2 regions of the Arthrobacter sp. D3-18 genome follow, and region 2 is predicted to be linked to the other one. Evidence: riboswitches for the same ligand, from Rfam matches in the RefSeq annotation. Region 2 holds a riboswitch; the other holds the start of a gene.
What was found. A riboswitch is a leader RNA that binds a small molecule or an ion and turns the genes downstream of it on or off. The one in region 2 is predicted to bind cyclic di-AMP.
Positions count from the first base shown of each region.

Region 1: it holds a riboswitch for cyclic di-AMP, as region 2 does, so the genes downstream of both, M1D89_RS03525 (hypothetical protein) here and M1D89_RS18160 (M23 family metallopeptidase) in region 2, are expected to answer to the same signal.

Region 1 covers NZ_CP096440.1:305,958-313,738, reverse strand. The annotation lists gene ptsP (phosphoenolpyruvate--protein phosphotransferase) at 1-275, shown strand, start outside; gene M1D89_RS03560 (HPr family phosphocarrier protein) at 306-584, shown strand; gene M1D89_RS03555 (DUF8817 family protein) at 714-1,415, shown strand; gene M1D89_RS03550 (helix-turn-helix domain-containing protein) at 1,553-1,978, shown strand; gene M1D89_RS03545 (maleylpyruvate isomerase family mycothiol-dependent enzyme) at 1,997-2,662, shown strand; gene M1D89_RS03540 (alpha/beta fold hydrolase) at 2,722-3,480, shown strand; gene M1D89_RS03535 (DUF6480 family protein) at 3,645-3,908, shown strand; gene M1D89_RS03530 (ATP-dependent DNA ligase) at 3,970-5,040, opposite strand; cyclic di-AMP (ydaO/yuaA leader) riboswitch at 5,284-5,430, shown strand; gene M1D89_RS03525 (hypothetical protein) at 5,433-6,887, shown strand; gene M1D89_RS03520 (PucR family transcriptional regulator) at 7,104-7,781, opposite strand, start outside.
Region 2 covers NZ_CP096440.1:3,495,316-3,503,096, reverse strand. The annotation lists gene M1D89_RS18195 (helicase-associated domain-containing protein) at 1-1,363, opposite strand, end outside; gene M1D89_RS18190 (hypothetical protein) at 1,417-1,632, opposite strand; gene M1D89_RS18185 (cold-shock protein) at 1,860-2,243, shown strand; gene M1D89_RS18180 (DUF3027 domain-containing protein) at 2,252-2,848, shown strand; gene M1D89_RS18175 (MFS transporter) at 2,892-4,199, shown strand; gene serC (phosphoserine transaminase) at 4,287-5,417, opposite strand; gene M1D89_RS18165 (iron-dependent transcriptional repressor DtxR) at 5,710-6,405, shown strand; cyclic di-AMP (ydaO/yuaA leader) riboswitch at 6,631-6,831, shown strand; gene M1D89_RS18160 (M23 family metallopeptidase) at 6,836-7,672, shown strand.

The sequences.
Region 1 (7,781 bases), 1.5 Mb from region 2:
AGGAAAGCTCTGGCCGCGAGGGCTCTGCCAAGCCCGTCGGCGTCTGTGGTGAGGCAGCCGCAGACCCGGCGCTCGCCGTCGTACTGACCGGCTTGGGCGTCACCACACTGTCCATGACCGCGCGCTCGTTGGCCGCCGTCGGGACTGTGCTGAAAACCGTGACGCTGGAGCAGGCGCAGGAACTGGCCACGCTTGCCCTGTCCGCTCCCAGCGCCCTTGAGGCCCGTGACTGGGTCCGCGCCAAACTGCCCGTGCTCGAAGAGCTCGGCCTCTAACTTCTGTTTGTTTCCGTCGAAGGAGAAACCATGCCTGAACGCACAGCCACCATCGCCAGCCGCTCCGGCCTGCACGCCCGGCCCGCCGCCTTGTTCGCGGAAGCCGCGGGCGAGCAGCCCGTGGAGGTCACCATTGCCATGCAAGGCGACCCTGCCGATGACGCGCTCGACGCCGCCAGCATCCTTTCGCTCATGACGCTCGGCGCCGCCAAGGGAGACGTTGTGGTGCTGCGGGCCGAGGGCGACGGTGCGGACGCTGCGCTGGACGCACTGGTGAAGCTGCTGGAGACGGACTTGGACGCGGAGTAGCGTTTCGCTGGCCCGTCTTTGTCGCCCGTTTCGATGGTTCCCTGCCAACAATGCCGTGCGCACGGCATGCCCCGCAGGGAACCCGCGGATCGGGTAGCCCGCTGGCCCGGCCGGGCGTAGGTTCGGGTTATGAACGAGCACGTGATCGCTATCCTGCCCTGCCGTAACGTGGACGACGTCGTGCCGTTCTACGAGGCGCTGGGCTTCACACTGACCTTTCGGCAGGCCCGGCCCAACCCGTATGTGTGCTTCAACAGGGGCGGGATCGACCTCCACTTTTTCGGCTTGGAAGCCTTCGCGCCGGAGAACTCCATGGGCAGCGCGATCCTGCTGGTCCCGGATACGGGTGTGCTTTACGACGAGTTCGCCGCCGGACTTCGTGCTGCCTTCGGGAAGTTGCCGATTTCCGGAATCCCCCGGATCACTCGGCCCCGCAGGAAGCAGGGGACAGCGGCCGGGTTCACCGTTGTGGATCCGGGAGGGAATTGGCTACGGATCTACGCTCTGGGGGCAACGGAGGAAGATGGCAAGGGCTCGGAGAGCCGCCTGGAAAGAGTACTGATGAACGCTACGCGGCAAGGAGATGCCCGCGGGGATGACGCCATAGCGATATCGGTGCTTGAGGCCGGGTTGTCACGTCATGCGGATGCCCCGGACGTGGAAAAGCTACCGCTGCTGGTGTATCTCGCTGAGTTGCAGCTTCGCATCGGGAACCTCGAGTTCGCGGCGCAAGCCCTGGATTCCGTGGACTCCCTGGCCCTGAACCCCGTGGAACGTGAAGGGTTGGCTGCAGAGTTGGCCAACGCCGCGGAGCTCCGGGCGTCGTTGTAGGCTGCCCGGCTTGGCTGCCCTCACCCGTTTCACGGCCAGGCTGCACATCGTGCCGTGCGCACGGCACTGCCCGCAGCTTGCCATCGAAATGGGCACCCCCCTCAGGGCCCCCGGCTCCCACAGGCTAGGCTTCTGCCATGGCATTGATAGCTCCCCGCGTCACAGCCGGCCTCCCCGCCGACGACGCCCGGAATCTGGCGCGCTCCCTCGAGGACAGCAACGACATCACCGTGTTCGTGGATGGCACGGTCCACCGCCTACCGAATGAGGCGAGGGACGCCGTCGTCGACCTCCTTGCGAGACTGAGCCGTGGCGAAACGGTGACGGTGAGCAGCGTGGAGGAAATGCTCACCACATCGCAGGCCGCGGAGCTCGCGGGCATCTCTCACACCTATCTGCGCAACATGACCGACCGTGGCGAGATCCCGGTGGAGTACCGGGGAACGCATCGTCGGATCCGGCAGGCTGCCATCATGGCCTGGCTGGAAACGCAGAACAAGAAGCAGCAGGCCGAGGCGAGCGCAGGCAAGGACGCCGCGGAAGAGAACGAAGCGACCACGTAACCGCCCTCGAATCCCGGCATGCTGTTGAATAGCGGTATGGCTTCAAGTTCCCCTTCCACCGTCTGGCCCGTGGTGCACCACGAACGCCGCGCCCTGTTGCAGGACTTGGAGCCGCTTCCGGCTGCTCAATGGCAGACGCCGTCGCTGTGTGCCGGTTGGAATGTGCACGACGTCCTGGCGCACGCTATCGATAGCGCCAAGACGACGCGGCTGAACTTCATCCGCCGGCTGATAGCCTCCCGAATGGACTTTGACCGCGACAACGCCGTGGGTGTGGAGCGCGAAAAAACAAAAGAACCTGCGCAGACGTTGGACGGCCTGCGCGCGGTGATTTCGCGGACCTCAGGCCCGCCGGCGAGCTTGGCCACCCGGTTGGTTGAGGCGTTCGTCCACGGCGAGGACATCCGGCGCCCCTTGGGAATACGCCGCAACTACCCCAGCGAGCACGTGGCCACGGCCCTGGGCTACCAGGTGAAGACCACCACCAAAATTGGTGGGGGCAAGGAAATCGCGGAGGGCTGGCGTTTGGTGGCCACTGACACGCCCTTCGATCATGGCAACGGTCCCACGGTTGAAGGTCCAGCTATAGCTCTGCTGCTCGCGGTGTCCGGGCGGCCGATCGGGCACGACGAAGTGAGCGGGCCGGGGGCTCCGGTTTTCCTGCAGCGCATGGAGAACCAGTGAACGCGCGGGGCAAGGCGCGCTCCAAAGCGGCAACACTCCTGTCCGCCGACATCGACGTGATGGGCCTGACCGGGCGGATTCTCTGGACGGAGGGCACGGCCCGGCCGGAACCGGGCGCAGAGTCCCGGAACGAGCCCGCATACATCTTGATTCATGGCATTGGCGTATCGCATCGGTACTTGGCGCGCTTGCATGGAGTCCTGGCCGCGAACGCGCCTACTTATTCGCTGGACCTGCCCGGTTTTGGCGGCACACCCAAGCCCGGCCGTCCGCTATCCGTAGAGGATTACGGCGCCTTCATTGCTGAGGCACTCAAAACCTGCGGCATCGATTCCTATGTCCTGGTGGGCCATTCGATGGGAGTGCAGTTCGCCATCGAAGCGGCCCTGCATGCCCCGGATCAGATCAGTCAGTTGGTGCTGATGGGGCCGGTGGTGGATTCCCGGCACAAGAACGTTCGCCGCCAATCCATGGCACTCTTCCTGGACGGGCTGCTCCGTGAGAGCCCGTCGTCCAACTGGATCGTCATCTCGGACTACTTCCGGTGCGGCCCCCGCTGGTACCTCACTGAGCTTCCCGTCATGATGTCTTACCGGACCGAGGAGCGGCTGGCGGGCGTTGGGGTGCCTGTGCTGATTCTGCGGGGTAGCCGCGACCATGTGGCAGGCCCGGACTGGGCGCTGCGGCTATCAAGGGCAGTCGCGCAGGGGCGTCTCGTGGAGATTCCGGGAGTCGGGCACGTGGCGCAACACATGCGCCCCATGGCTGTGGCGGATGCCATCCGGAGCTTTGTCACCGCCACGACGCCTCACCGTTGAGCACTGACGCACGACGCCGGCGCCTGAGTTGGCGCCCCGTGTTGGGCTGGGTTGGGGGCTCAGTTTGTTGTCTCGGTTTGTTGGGTTAGCTTGTCGGGTTAGCTGGTCGCGGTTAGGCTGACGGAGCAAGCACATTAGTAAGTTTGCTTACGAAAGGGCTGATCGTGACCAACAAAGAATCGAACGAGGAAACCCAAGGCTTCGGCGCAACCGGCGCCACAGGACCGTTTGACACTACGTCCGATGCCGACAGCATCCACGAGGATCCCGACATGCGCGAGGATGAGGACGAGGACCCCGCTGCATCCGCCAACCCCGATCCCCTCGACGGCAACGTCACTGGCCTGGAGCCTGGCGGCGGAGTCCCCCCGGGAGAAACCCCGCCCGCCGAAGGCAGCATGAGCAGCGATCAGGGCCACGAGGAGTAACACACTCGCCAACCCGCTACTCCGTTGCTACCCAGCAACGTAGCAGCGGGTTGGCAACGTCCTAGGCGTTCGGCAGCTTCAGGATTTCCCCAAGATCGTATTCAGCGGGCTCTTCAAGCTGGGAGTACGTGCAACTCTCGGGGGTCCTGTCCGGCCGCCACCTGCGGAACTGTGTGGTGTGCCGGAACCTGTCGCCTTCCATGTAGTCGTACGCCACTTCGATCACGAGTTCGGGGCGAAGGGGCACGAACGAGAAATCCTTGCCCCCGCTCCACCGGCTTTGGGCGCCGGGCATGCGTGAACCTCCGGCAGCTTCGTCCTGGTTGGCCCACTCACCCCACGGGTGTTCGCCGAGTTCGATCTGATACGGCTCAAGCTCGGCCACCAAGGCCTGCCTTCGGGCCATGGGGAAAGAGGCCACCACTCCCACATGATGCAGGCGGCCAGTGTCGTCGTGAAGACCCAGCAACATCGAACCCACAACCTTCGCGGTCTTGTGCCAACGAAACCCAGCAACCACACAATCCGCCGTGCGCTCGTGTTTGGTTTTGAACATCACGCGCTTGTTGGGCTGATAGGTCCCGGTCAAGGGCTTGGACAGGACGCCATCCAGTCCTGCACCCTCCAACTGCACGAACCATTCCTGAGCCCGTTCGAGATCCGTCACTGCAGGGGTCACGTAGACGGGTGGCTCGGCCTTGGCGAGCGCGCGTTCCAGGATGGCGCGGCGCTCGGAGAAGGGATTGTCCATGAGGTTCTCATCGCCCAGGGCAAGGATGTCGAACGCAATCATGGAAGCCGGAGTCTTCTCGGCGAGCATCCTCACGCGGCTGTCGGCGGGGTGGATCCTTTGCTGGAGTACCTCGAATTCGAGCCTCTTGCCCTCGATCAGGACGATCTCGCCGTCGATTACGCATTTGTCCGGCAGATTCTTCCTCAGCGCCTCCACCACCTCGGGGAAGTAGCGGGTCATTGGCTTCTCATTGCGACTGCCCAGGATGATCTCGTCCCCATCCTTGAAGACGATCGTCCGGAATCCGTCCCACTTGGGTTCGTAGTGCCCAACATCCGGGATGGCCGGAACGGATTTGGCGAGCATGGGCGAGACGGGTGGCATCACAGGCAGGTCCATAGACAATGTCTACCTGCCGGTGCACCGCGAAGCTAGTGTTAGGCCATGGATATCTTGCTCGTGTTGGCGGCAGTGCTCGGAGTTCCTGCACCGGCGCCAAAGCCTAAGTCATAGAACCCCCTCGCTTGGACAGGCCTACCGCCCGTTACATTAATGTGACTTTACTTTCCGGCTCATGTACCGTCGTAGGGCGACCCGTATCTCCGCTGGGCCGCTTCCGGATTGACGCCGAGCTCTGCCGCAATCCGGGATCCGCCAGACCCGCGGCAGAGGCGGGGGACCCACAGTTCCCGGGCTTGGTATGCAAGCCCTCGGGGTGAAGCCGCTTTGGCGGCCGGACAGCCTCGTCCGAACCCGACAGCTAACCTCGAAGGCGTTGAGAGGCAACCACCATGTCCCCAACCATGGATCAGCCGCGCCGCGCCCACTCTGAAGGCGAGCGCACCAAGCCAACCGGACGCCGTCGGGCCCAACCCAGCGGATTCCCCACCGGCGCACTGGCGGACTCCGCCGCTGCGTCCACAAACCCACATGACCCTGGCGCGACCAGCACAGGCACGACGCCGGAACCCGCCACTGCGGCCATCCCCACCGTGGCGGCGCCTGCCACTCGTGCGGAAGTTCGTGCAGCGGAGCGGGAGCGTGAAGCCCTCGCCGTGATTGCGCCCGAGGCCTCGGCGTCACAGCCGGCACCGCAGCGATCGCCCCAGTGGGCCGAGCAGGCGGAACCCGCTACTGCAGTGGTACCTACTGTGCAGCCAGCGGCTCGGACGTCGACCACACCGGGACCCCCTACCGCGGCGATCCCCATTGTGACTCCGGCAAGTGCGTCCCCGGCCAACGTGGAGCCTGATTCTCAGGAGCTCAGCGCTCAGGAGCCCGCAACCGCAGCCATTCCAGTTGTTCAGGCTTCAACGCCGGAACCCGCCACGACAGCCATTCCCGTGATGTCTGCACGCGAAGAATCCACCACCACAACAGAAGCCGCCGAGCCTCCGCACGACGAATCCCTGCGTACTGAGTCACCTCGGGGCACGTCTCAGGCGCAGCTTGCTGCCGCTGCAACGGCATCGGCAGCACTGGCAAGCCGCAAGGATGTTCGCAAGCAGGCTGCCGCGCCCTCTGCAGCCAGGTCCAGCTTGGGGTCCACGTCCTCATTCGGCCGCGAACCCCACGCCGCCCTTCGGAAAGCAGCATCGGTCAAACACATGAGCCAGCGCATGGCCGTGGTTGCAGGGGCGCTTGGACTCGTGCTGACGGCCGGAACCTTGGGGCAAGCCCTCGAGCTTCCGTTCTTCGGCCAGGAAACCCCTGCGCAGGAAGCAAGCGGCGGCGACAGGAACTCAGGCTCCGCATCCCCCGCGCCCAGTGCCTCGTATTCCACGGCTTCCGCACCATCAGCGTCGTCGCCAGCAGCCTCGTCAGTTGCCACAGCGTCCTCCGAAGCCGGCCAGCCCGCGACACTAGCGGAGGCACCCACGGCCGGGTCGTCGTCGTCGGCTCCGACCCCGAAGGTATCGCTTGCCGACCCTGTATGGGTTCCGTCGGCTTTCCCCTCCTCAGTCCCGGCCGTCCCTGGAGTGACGAGTCCGGCCCCGACCCAGCCGGCTCCCGCGCCGAGCGAGGTGCCGTCGGACACGGTCACCACACCGCCCACAACTCCGACGCCCACAACCTCGCCGACCCCCACGGTCACACCCACGCCCACGCCGACACCCACATCAACGGAAACTGCAACGCCGACGTCCAAGCCCCGACCGGGCAAACCGCAGGCCGCCCCGGCACCCCAGCCCAGCGAATCTGCGCTTCAAGACATCCTGGATGCAGCCCAGGAGGTTCTCGGTTGAGCACCCGCCTGCCCCGTACCTCCGCGCATGCGGGGTGGCATAGCCGGTACTGCAGCAGCAGCCGGACGGCCACCTTCCGTCGCCGGATGGGACGTTGGAGCTGCCAGCGTTTGCGGCGCTCATAAGCAAGTGCACAACCACTAAAAGACAGGAGGCAGGCACCCGGCCGGGTGCCTGCCTCCTGTCTGTTTCGAACGTCCGCCTTCGTTCGTAGTGTCAGATCCGCGGCCGCCCGGCCCAGCGCCGCGCCTTCAGGGCCGCATGCAACTCGAGCCGGATCGCGCCACTCAACGGATCGGCACCGATGAGTTGGCGGATGCGGCCGAGCCGGTTATAGATGCTGCTCCTGTGGAGGTGAAGTTTGGCGGCGACGTCCTGCACCGAGCCGTCATTGTCATAGAGCAGTTCCAGGACGGGCAGGAGCTCGCCGTTTTTGTCCTGGTCCTCAAGCGTCTGAAAGTGCACCGAACCTGTGTCATCCCAGCCTCCGGGTGCCACCAAGCGATCGAAAAGTTGATAGACACCAACAGTCCGGCTATCCACGAGCTCACCTAGTGGGAGGTCCACGGCAGCCGCCTGGGCAGCAACCTTCGATTGACGGTAGGCACCCGATAGCTGCCGGATGACCTGGAAGGGTTCGCTGATGCCCAGGATTACCCTGTCCACCTTGCGGCCAGCGCGCTTCGCAAGCTCCAGTTGATAGTGCACCAACACCTGGGCATGGTCCGCCCGGCCACCGGACTCGCGGAACAGGACCACCGAATGCGTCTCCGTTCCGGCGCTGAACAAGGCGGCGTTGACGCCGATAGTGGACTGCAGCGCCGCTGATCGATGCGTCAGGGTAGCGGCAAGAGGATCGACGTCGGACCTCGCACCATCCGGATCGAGTATGGT
Region 2 (7,781 bases):
GCTCGTTCAGGATCTCCAGGACCCGGCGGCGTACCACCGGGGCGTCGGGCCGCTGTGCTTCCGCGGACAAGGCGTTGATGGTGGTGCCGGCTGCGCCTTGATGGGCTGACGACGACGAACCACTGAGCGGCTGCCCCACCAGTGAAGGTGCCCTCTCACTGGCCAACCAAGCGTTGACCAGCCACAGCCACTGTTCCTGCCGGGGCAGGTTGAGCCATTCAAGCGACGGCGGCTGTATCCACGTGGAACTGTCCACGTCCAGGCGGAGCAGCCCGGCCATGGCGCACAACTCCAAGAGGATGGCGGCCTCATGGACGCCCAAACGGATGGACTCCGCCAAACGCCTCAGTTCACGCACACCCACGCCACCGCTACGGAGGGTGGCCAGGGGTTGCTCCCTGACTGCGAACAGCAGCTCAGCAGTCAACCGCAGGATTTCGGCGATGGCACCCATTGCTGCGTTGCGTCGCAGGGCAGCGCTCGTATGGCCAAGCTCCGGAACAGGCGGGGCCAGCGTGAAGTCATCCACGATTGCACCACCGCGCAAGGCAAGACCCACACTGTGGGGCAGCTCCACGTGGCCGGCATCCAAGGGGACCAGCAAGCCGCGCGCCAACAGCCAATCGATAGGCCCGACGTCGTGACTTTCGTGGGTGACCGACGCCCGGCGCTGCGCTTGGGGTACTGCGCCCATGGCCCAGCTGCCGAACTTGTCCAATAGGCCCACGGTCCGCTCCGGTGCCGTAGCCAGGATGGCACGAAGGTTCTCAGGAGTGGACGTCCACCGCTGCAGGGCCAAAGCTGCGTCCATCGGAGTGCTGGCGGGGTGAATGCCCGCACCGCTTTGATGTAGCTCGGCTACCAACTGCACCACCCGCTGGGCAAAGGCCGGTTGGAGCCGTACAAGTTCGGTGTAGCTGCGGCCAAGGCCGGCCGGATAGATGCCGATGACGTCCTTGAGGCTGCCCACGGGAAGGTAGAAGCGCTGACGGGACGACGTTGCCGGGGAGCCAGTGGGTGGATCTGCCCTGTGTACTAGTGCCAATTCCTGCAATTTGGCGAGGATGGGGTCCAGCGCCGACAGGGTGGAACCGGCAATAACCTTCTTCAGCCCGGCCGCGGAAATACTGTGGCCGGTATCGGCATTGGTGCACAGGTGCAGTGTTTCCAGGACCTGCATTTCAGGCTTGTTCAGCCGCTCCAAAGCCCTCTGGACACTGACCCGGGCGCTAGCCCTGGCAGCCAAAGCCGGGAAGTCTGGAGCCATGGGGGAGATCAGGTCCGGTCGCGCGGCAAACAAGGCCCGCAGCGAATTGTCGCTGCGCGCTTCGAGTTCCTTGCTGAGCGCGCGTATAAGGGACATCAATCCAACGTTACCGCCCCCGGGCCGCTCGTGCCCGTCACTGGGGCAGGAGGTTACTGTCGGCGGCGCTGGCGAACGGAGTCGACAACCAGGACTACGGCGAGCATGAAGGCCACCGGCAGTCCGTAAAGGGCCGTCCACGTCACCCATACCGGCGGCACGCCACCGTTGAACGCCACAGCCATGACCGTGCCGACGGCAACCAAAGAGATGACGGCAATGACGGCTGCAGTGATCATGATGGGGCGGCGGTAACCCGGGGAAGTCATGCCCACAACGCTAGCAGCAGCACGCCGGGACGATTCATTGCGGCTGCTCTTGCCCTGTTCGTGTACTGCGTGGTCGCGGCAAAGCGGGAATAGGGGGTTCGGCAGGATAACCTTGAAGGAACAGACCAACACGGACCGGGCTGTCACCCTCGATCCCGCAGATCCCTGTGGATGCGGTGATCGGCCCGACGTGTCTCCCAAAAGCAAGAACGAAGAAGGTTGATTACGTGCCTACCGGCAAGGTCAAGTGGTATGACAAGGAAAAAGGCTTCGGATTCCTCGCGGCTGAAGATGGCCAGGAAGTGTTCCTGCCCAAGACATCCCTGCCTGCGGGCGTAACGGAGCTCAAAGCTGGAACCCGCGTGGAGTTCGGTGTGGCCGACGGTCGCCGCGGAGCACAGGCATTGGGACTCCGCGTCCTGGAGAAGACACCGTCCATTGCCAAGGCCAAGCGCATGAACGCCAGGGACCTCGCACCCATGGTGCAGGACCTGGTCACCGTGCTGGACAACCTCTCGGGCTCCTTGTCTTCAGGCAAGTATCCTGATGGCAACAAGGCCAAGGCCATCAGCATGGCACTGCGCAAGGTTGCCGACGAGCTGGAAGCCTAGGACCGGCTATGACATCGGAATCCGCACAGGACACCAAGGCCGGCCCTGACGCTGCCCAGGCTCCTGGAAACGGGGACGCCCCCGCGCGGAAGCCCGTCGCGGCCAAGTCCCGCGCCGGTTTGCCCGTGTGGCGCACCGGTAAGCCGGACGCCTTCCTGACTGCCGCCGTCGATACTGCGCGTGAGGCAGTTGAAGGCATAGCCAACCCGGGTGAGGTGGGGGCGCACCTTGGCGCCAAGTCGGAGGGCGACCGCGTGGTCACCCACCTGTTCGAGTCCCGGCTGGCCGGCTACGGCGGCTGGCAGTGGTATGCCGTGGTGACCCGTAACTCGCGCTCCAAGATCGTGACGGTGAGCGAGCTCGGTTTGCTGCCCTCCGAGGACTCCATCCTGGCTCCTGAATGGGTGCCGTGGGCCAAGCGCGTCCGCCCCGAGGATGAGAAGCCGCTGGTGGAAGAGACCGTTGAAGACGTCACGGAAGAGTCCGTGCAGGCGGACGAAGACGAGGCCACGGAACCGGCCGAAGCTGAGTCCGAGGACGAGGCCACCGAGCTGGCCGACGATGAAACCGAGGACGACGAAGACGACGAAACCGGGGCTGAATAGGCCTTGCGGAAACCCGGGGTGACCACAGTGAAGGCGGACGCTGATGTCCACCTTTAGGTCACTCGGAATCCTCAACTACCGCATCTGGTTCTTCGGTGCGCTGATCTCCAACATCGGCACCTGGATGCAGCGTACGGCGCAGGACTGGTTGGTCTTCGACCACCTGACAGCGCACGACGCCGGTGCCATGGGTATTACTTTGGCACTCCAACTAGGTCCCCAGCTTTTCCTTGCTCCGTGGGCGGGCCTGCTGGCCGACCGATATAGCCGGCGGAAGCTGCTTCTCCTCACCCTGGTGGCCATGGCCCTCCTCAGCACGGGCTTGGGAGTGCTGGTGCTGCTGGGCATCGCCGAACTTTGGCATGTCTACCTCTTTGCCTTGCTGTTGGGAATCGTGACCGCCCTGGACGCTCCGGTCCGACAGACTTTCGTCTCCGAACTCGTCACCGACGATTACCTTCCTAACGCAGTGGCCCTCAACAGCGCGTCCTTTAATGTGGCCCGTATGATCGGGCCCGCTGTCTCAGGCGTGCTGACGGTGGTGGTGGGGCCCGGCTGGGTGTTCCTCATCAATACCGTGTCCTTCGTGGCCATGCTGTGGGCGCTCAAACTCATTCCCGCGGCGTCCCTCCGCATCCAGCCCAGGGCGGCGGCCGGTAAAGGGCGCATCCGGGAAGGATTGCGCTACGTCAGGAACAGGCCGGATATTCAGGTGGTCCTGGTGGCGATCTTTATTGTGGGTACCTTCGGACTGAACTTCCCGTTGTTCATCGCCGCGATGGTGGGGACCCAATTCGGCATGGACGCCGGCGCGTTCGGAGCGTTGAACTCGGTCATGGCCATCGGGTCGGTGACTGGTGCACTCTTGGCTGCCCGACGCGGGAGACCGCGTCTCAGGTTGATCTTCGGGGCCGCTGGCGGCTTCGGCGTTGCCAGCGCCTTGGCCGCCCTGGCACCCAATGCGGTGCTCTTCGGGCTCGCTTTGGTTCCCTGTGGCCTCTTCGCCCTGACTCTGATCACCAGCGCCAACGGCTACGTGCAATCCACCACCGAGGCTGTCATGCGAGGGCGGGTCATGTCCCTCTACATGGCCATTTTCATGGGCGGCACTCCCATCGGTGCACCGTTGGTGGGCTTGGTGGCCAACGCCGGCGGCCCACGGTGGGCGGTCGGCGTTGCGGCGGTTGCCGGCGTCAGCACCGCCGTCGTGGGTTTGCTGTGGATCATCCGTGCGAATCAGCTGCGGCTCCGCTTCGACCGCCGGGCCCGCGGACTGAAGCACTTCCGGGTGGAGTCGCTGCTTTCCCGTCCAGAGAGCGACGACGACGGCGCAGGTCGGCAGGGCGGATAACGCGCCTTAGCAGGGAGGTTAACGCGCCTTAAACGGCCGCGGCGCCGTCCGGGAGCTACCCGCACGACGCCGCTCAAGGCCGTGGTGCTATTTCTTGAGCTCGCCCACGACGTAGTCGATGCTTGCGAGCAGAGCGGAAACGTCGTCCGGCTCAATGGCGACGAACGTGGCAATGCGCAGTTGGTTGCGGCCGAGCTTACGGTACGGCTCGGTGTCCACAACGCCGTTGGCGCGCAGGACCTTGGCAATGGCCGCAGCGTCAATCGAGTCATCGAAGTCGATGGTGGCGATGACGTTGGAGCGGTCTTCAGCGTTGGCAACGAAGGGCGTTGCGTACTCCGAGGCCTCGGCCCAGGAATAGATACGGTTGGCGGAGTCTGCCGTGCGCTTGCTGGCGAAGTCCAGGCCGCCGTTGCTGTTGAGCCACTGCACCTGGGCGTCCAGGGTTACCAGGGTGGACAGCGAAGGGGTGTTGTAGGTCTGGTTCAGCTTGGAGTTGTCGATGGCGGTCTGCAGATCCAGGAAGTCCGGGATCCAGCGGCCGCTCGCCTTGACCCGTGCTGCACGTTCCAGGGCGGCGGGGGAGAAGAGACCCAGCCAGAGGCCACCGTCGGAGGCGAAGTTCTTTTGCGGGGCGAAGTAGTAAACGTCCGACTCGGCGACATCTACGTCCAGCCCGCCGGCCGCGGAGGTGGCGTCCACCAGGACGAGGGAGCCTTCATCGGCACCCTGAACGCGCTTCACCGGAGCGGCCACACCGGTTGATGTTTCGTTTTGGGGCCAAGCGTAGACGTCCACTCCGGCTTCGGCCGCAGCCACGGGGCGGGTGCCGGGTTCAGCCTTGATGATTGACGAAGCATCCAGGAACGGTGCCTTGTTGGTGGCGGCAGCGAACTTTGAGCCGAACTCGCCGAACGAGAGGTGCTGGGCCTTCTTCTCGACCAGGCCAAACGCAGCCACGTCCCAGAACGCCGTGGAGCCGCCAACGCCGAGGACAACCTCATAGCCTTCAGGTGCGCGGAAGAACTGGCTGAGTCCTTCGCGGACAGAACCCACCAGGTTTTTGACCGGAGCCTGACGGTGGGAGGTGCCGAGGATGGTGGTCGACGCGGCAGACAACGCTTCGATCTGTTCCGGGCGAACCTTGGACGGTCCAGCGCCGAAGCGTCCATCCTTGGGCAGCAGGTCGGCGGGAATGGTGATGCTGTTGTCGCTCACGTAGGGCTCCAATGGTATCGGCTAGAGATGGGTCGTGGCAGGGGGCATCAACTGCCCCTTCGACACCCCAATTCTGCCTGACCCGGCCCGGGCGCAGGAACCTGCGGCCGTCATAGTCCGCCACGTGGAATGCAGACTAACCGGATGCGACCAAAATTATCCAGAGTAATTCCAAATAAGCTAGGCTGGTGGTTGGCGTTCATGGGGCGGCGGTGCACACCGTCCGCCCTTGCTAGGGACGCGGTACGGTGGAGATTACGCAAGGAACTGCGTTCGAGGAGAGCTGAGCTGGATGACGGATCTGATCGATACCACTGAGATGTATCTTCGGACCATTTTGGAGCTTGAAGAAGAAAACATTGTGGCTCTCCGGGCCCGCATTGCTGAGCGATTGCGCCACTCCGGACCCACTGTTTCCCAAACCATCGGACGCATGGAGCGCGACGGACTGGTGATCGTGTCCAACGACCGCCACCTGGAACTCACTGAAGTGGGCCGGAAGCGCGCTACCGAGGTCATGCGCAAGCACCGCCTTGCGGAGCGGCTGTTGGCCGACGTTATTGGTCTGGACTGGGCCTACGTGCACGACGAAGCGTGTCGCTGGGAGCACGTCATGAGCGAGCGGGTGGAGCGCCGGCTGTACGAGCTCCTGGAGCACCCCACGGAGTCTCCCTATGGCAACCCTATTCCTGGACTTGAAGCACTGGGTGGCCTTGCCAGCCAGCCCTTCCCCCGGCTTGATGTCAACCTGCTGCAGGCCATGGACGGCTACGCTACCGATTCCCGCGTAGTTGTGAGCCGCCTCGCGGAGCCCATCCAGGTGGAGCCTGAGCTCCTCACCCAATTGGACGAAGGCGGAATCCGTCCGGGTGCCAGCGTCTCGTTGGAACGCGTCGGCGAGTACATCTCGGTCCGGGTCCCCGGTATCGAGGGCGCCTTGGAGCTACCTCCCGAAGTTGCTGCGCACGTCTTCGTCTCACTTAGCTGACGGGCGCTGGGCCAGCACAGGTGTCAAACCTCACTTTTGGACCTTCGCCGCGCGTGTGACCTGCGGTTTTCCGGAATTGATGATAAAGGGCTCTTCCGCTCAGCCCGTTCCTGTTGATAACGAATTTATTACCGAAGGCCTTAATCCCCTATAGTTATCTACTAGCGCTGATACCAAAGCGTTACCTGATCCGGAGCCGAGCTCTGCCAGCGGATCAGGTGTGTTACACACCACTGGCAGAGGCGGGGGAACCACAAGCGGCTGTCTAAAGAAGCAGCCTTGGGGTGAAGTCCGCAGCAGAAGTGACCACGTATGCAAGTCCCTCTTGGGATACCTGTGTGCCGTGAGCGCCTCGTGCGGACCGGGTCTTTGTACTCTCTGACCCGAATCCGACAGCTAACTTCGCAGGCTTTTGAGAGAGGAACAGAGTTTGACATCGCAGAACGTCAGGGGCCGCCGCCGTGCGTCCGGCCCCGCTGCTGAGCTGCGGCCAGCCACCGTCGTAACGGAGATCCGGCCTCGCGACACCGAGCGTCAGGTGCGCCGCCGTAAGAGCCCGATGCGCCAGGTTGCCGACTTCGCCGCTGCCAGCGGCGTCGGGCAGAAGGCCGGTGTTGCGCTAGCCGCCACCGGACTTGCCCTGACTGTCGGGCTGCCCGCCACGAGTCCCGTCATGGCCACCTCGGAATCAGGCCAAACCGAGTCTGCCCTTGCCGTTGCCGCACCTGCGGGCAGCCAGCCCGAGGTTTCCGCTGCCGCATCAGCCAAGATCGACTTCAGCCGCGCCGCCGTCGCTACTACTGCCGACCCGGATGGGAAGCTGAAGCAGTTGCTCAGCGCCCAGTCGGCTGACAGCATCCAGCGGGCCTCGTCCGTTGGCAGCATGGCCAGCCCCCTTGACACGCTCACCACGGCATCCCCCTTTGGGTACCGCATCAGCCCCCTCACGGGTGGTGCCGGTGATTTCCACCGCGGCCAGGACTTCGTTGCCCAGTGCGGCACGGCTGTGCACGCCGCAGCCACCGGCAAGGTCACCTTCGCCGGATGGCACGAGTACGGCGGAGGCAACCGCGTGGTCGTTGATCACGGCAATGGCCTCGAGACCACGTACAACCACCTGTCGTCCTTCACCGTCCAGGTAGGGCAGACCGTAAACCGTGGCGACACCGTCGCCCTGAGCGGCACCACGGGCGCTTCCACTGGCTGCCACCTCCACTTTGAGGTCCAGGTCAACGGTGAAGTCGTAGACCCCATGGGCTGGCTCTAAGCCATTTGATGGTTGCCTCTCGCATTCCCGAGGCGCCCCGTGACCTGAATGTGACATTCGCGGTCAACTGTTGTAGCGTACAGAGCGCATCGGCTTTTTAGGGGGCCGA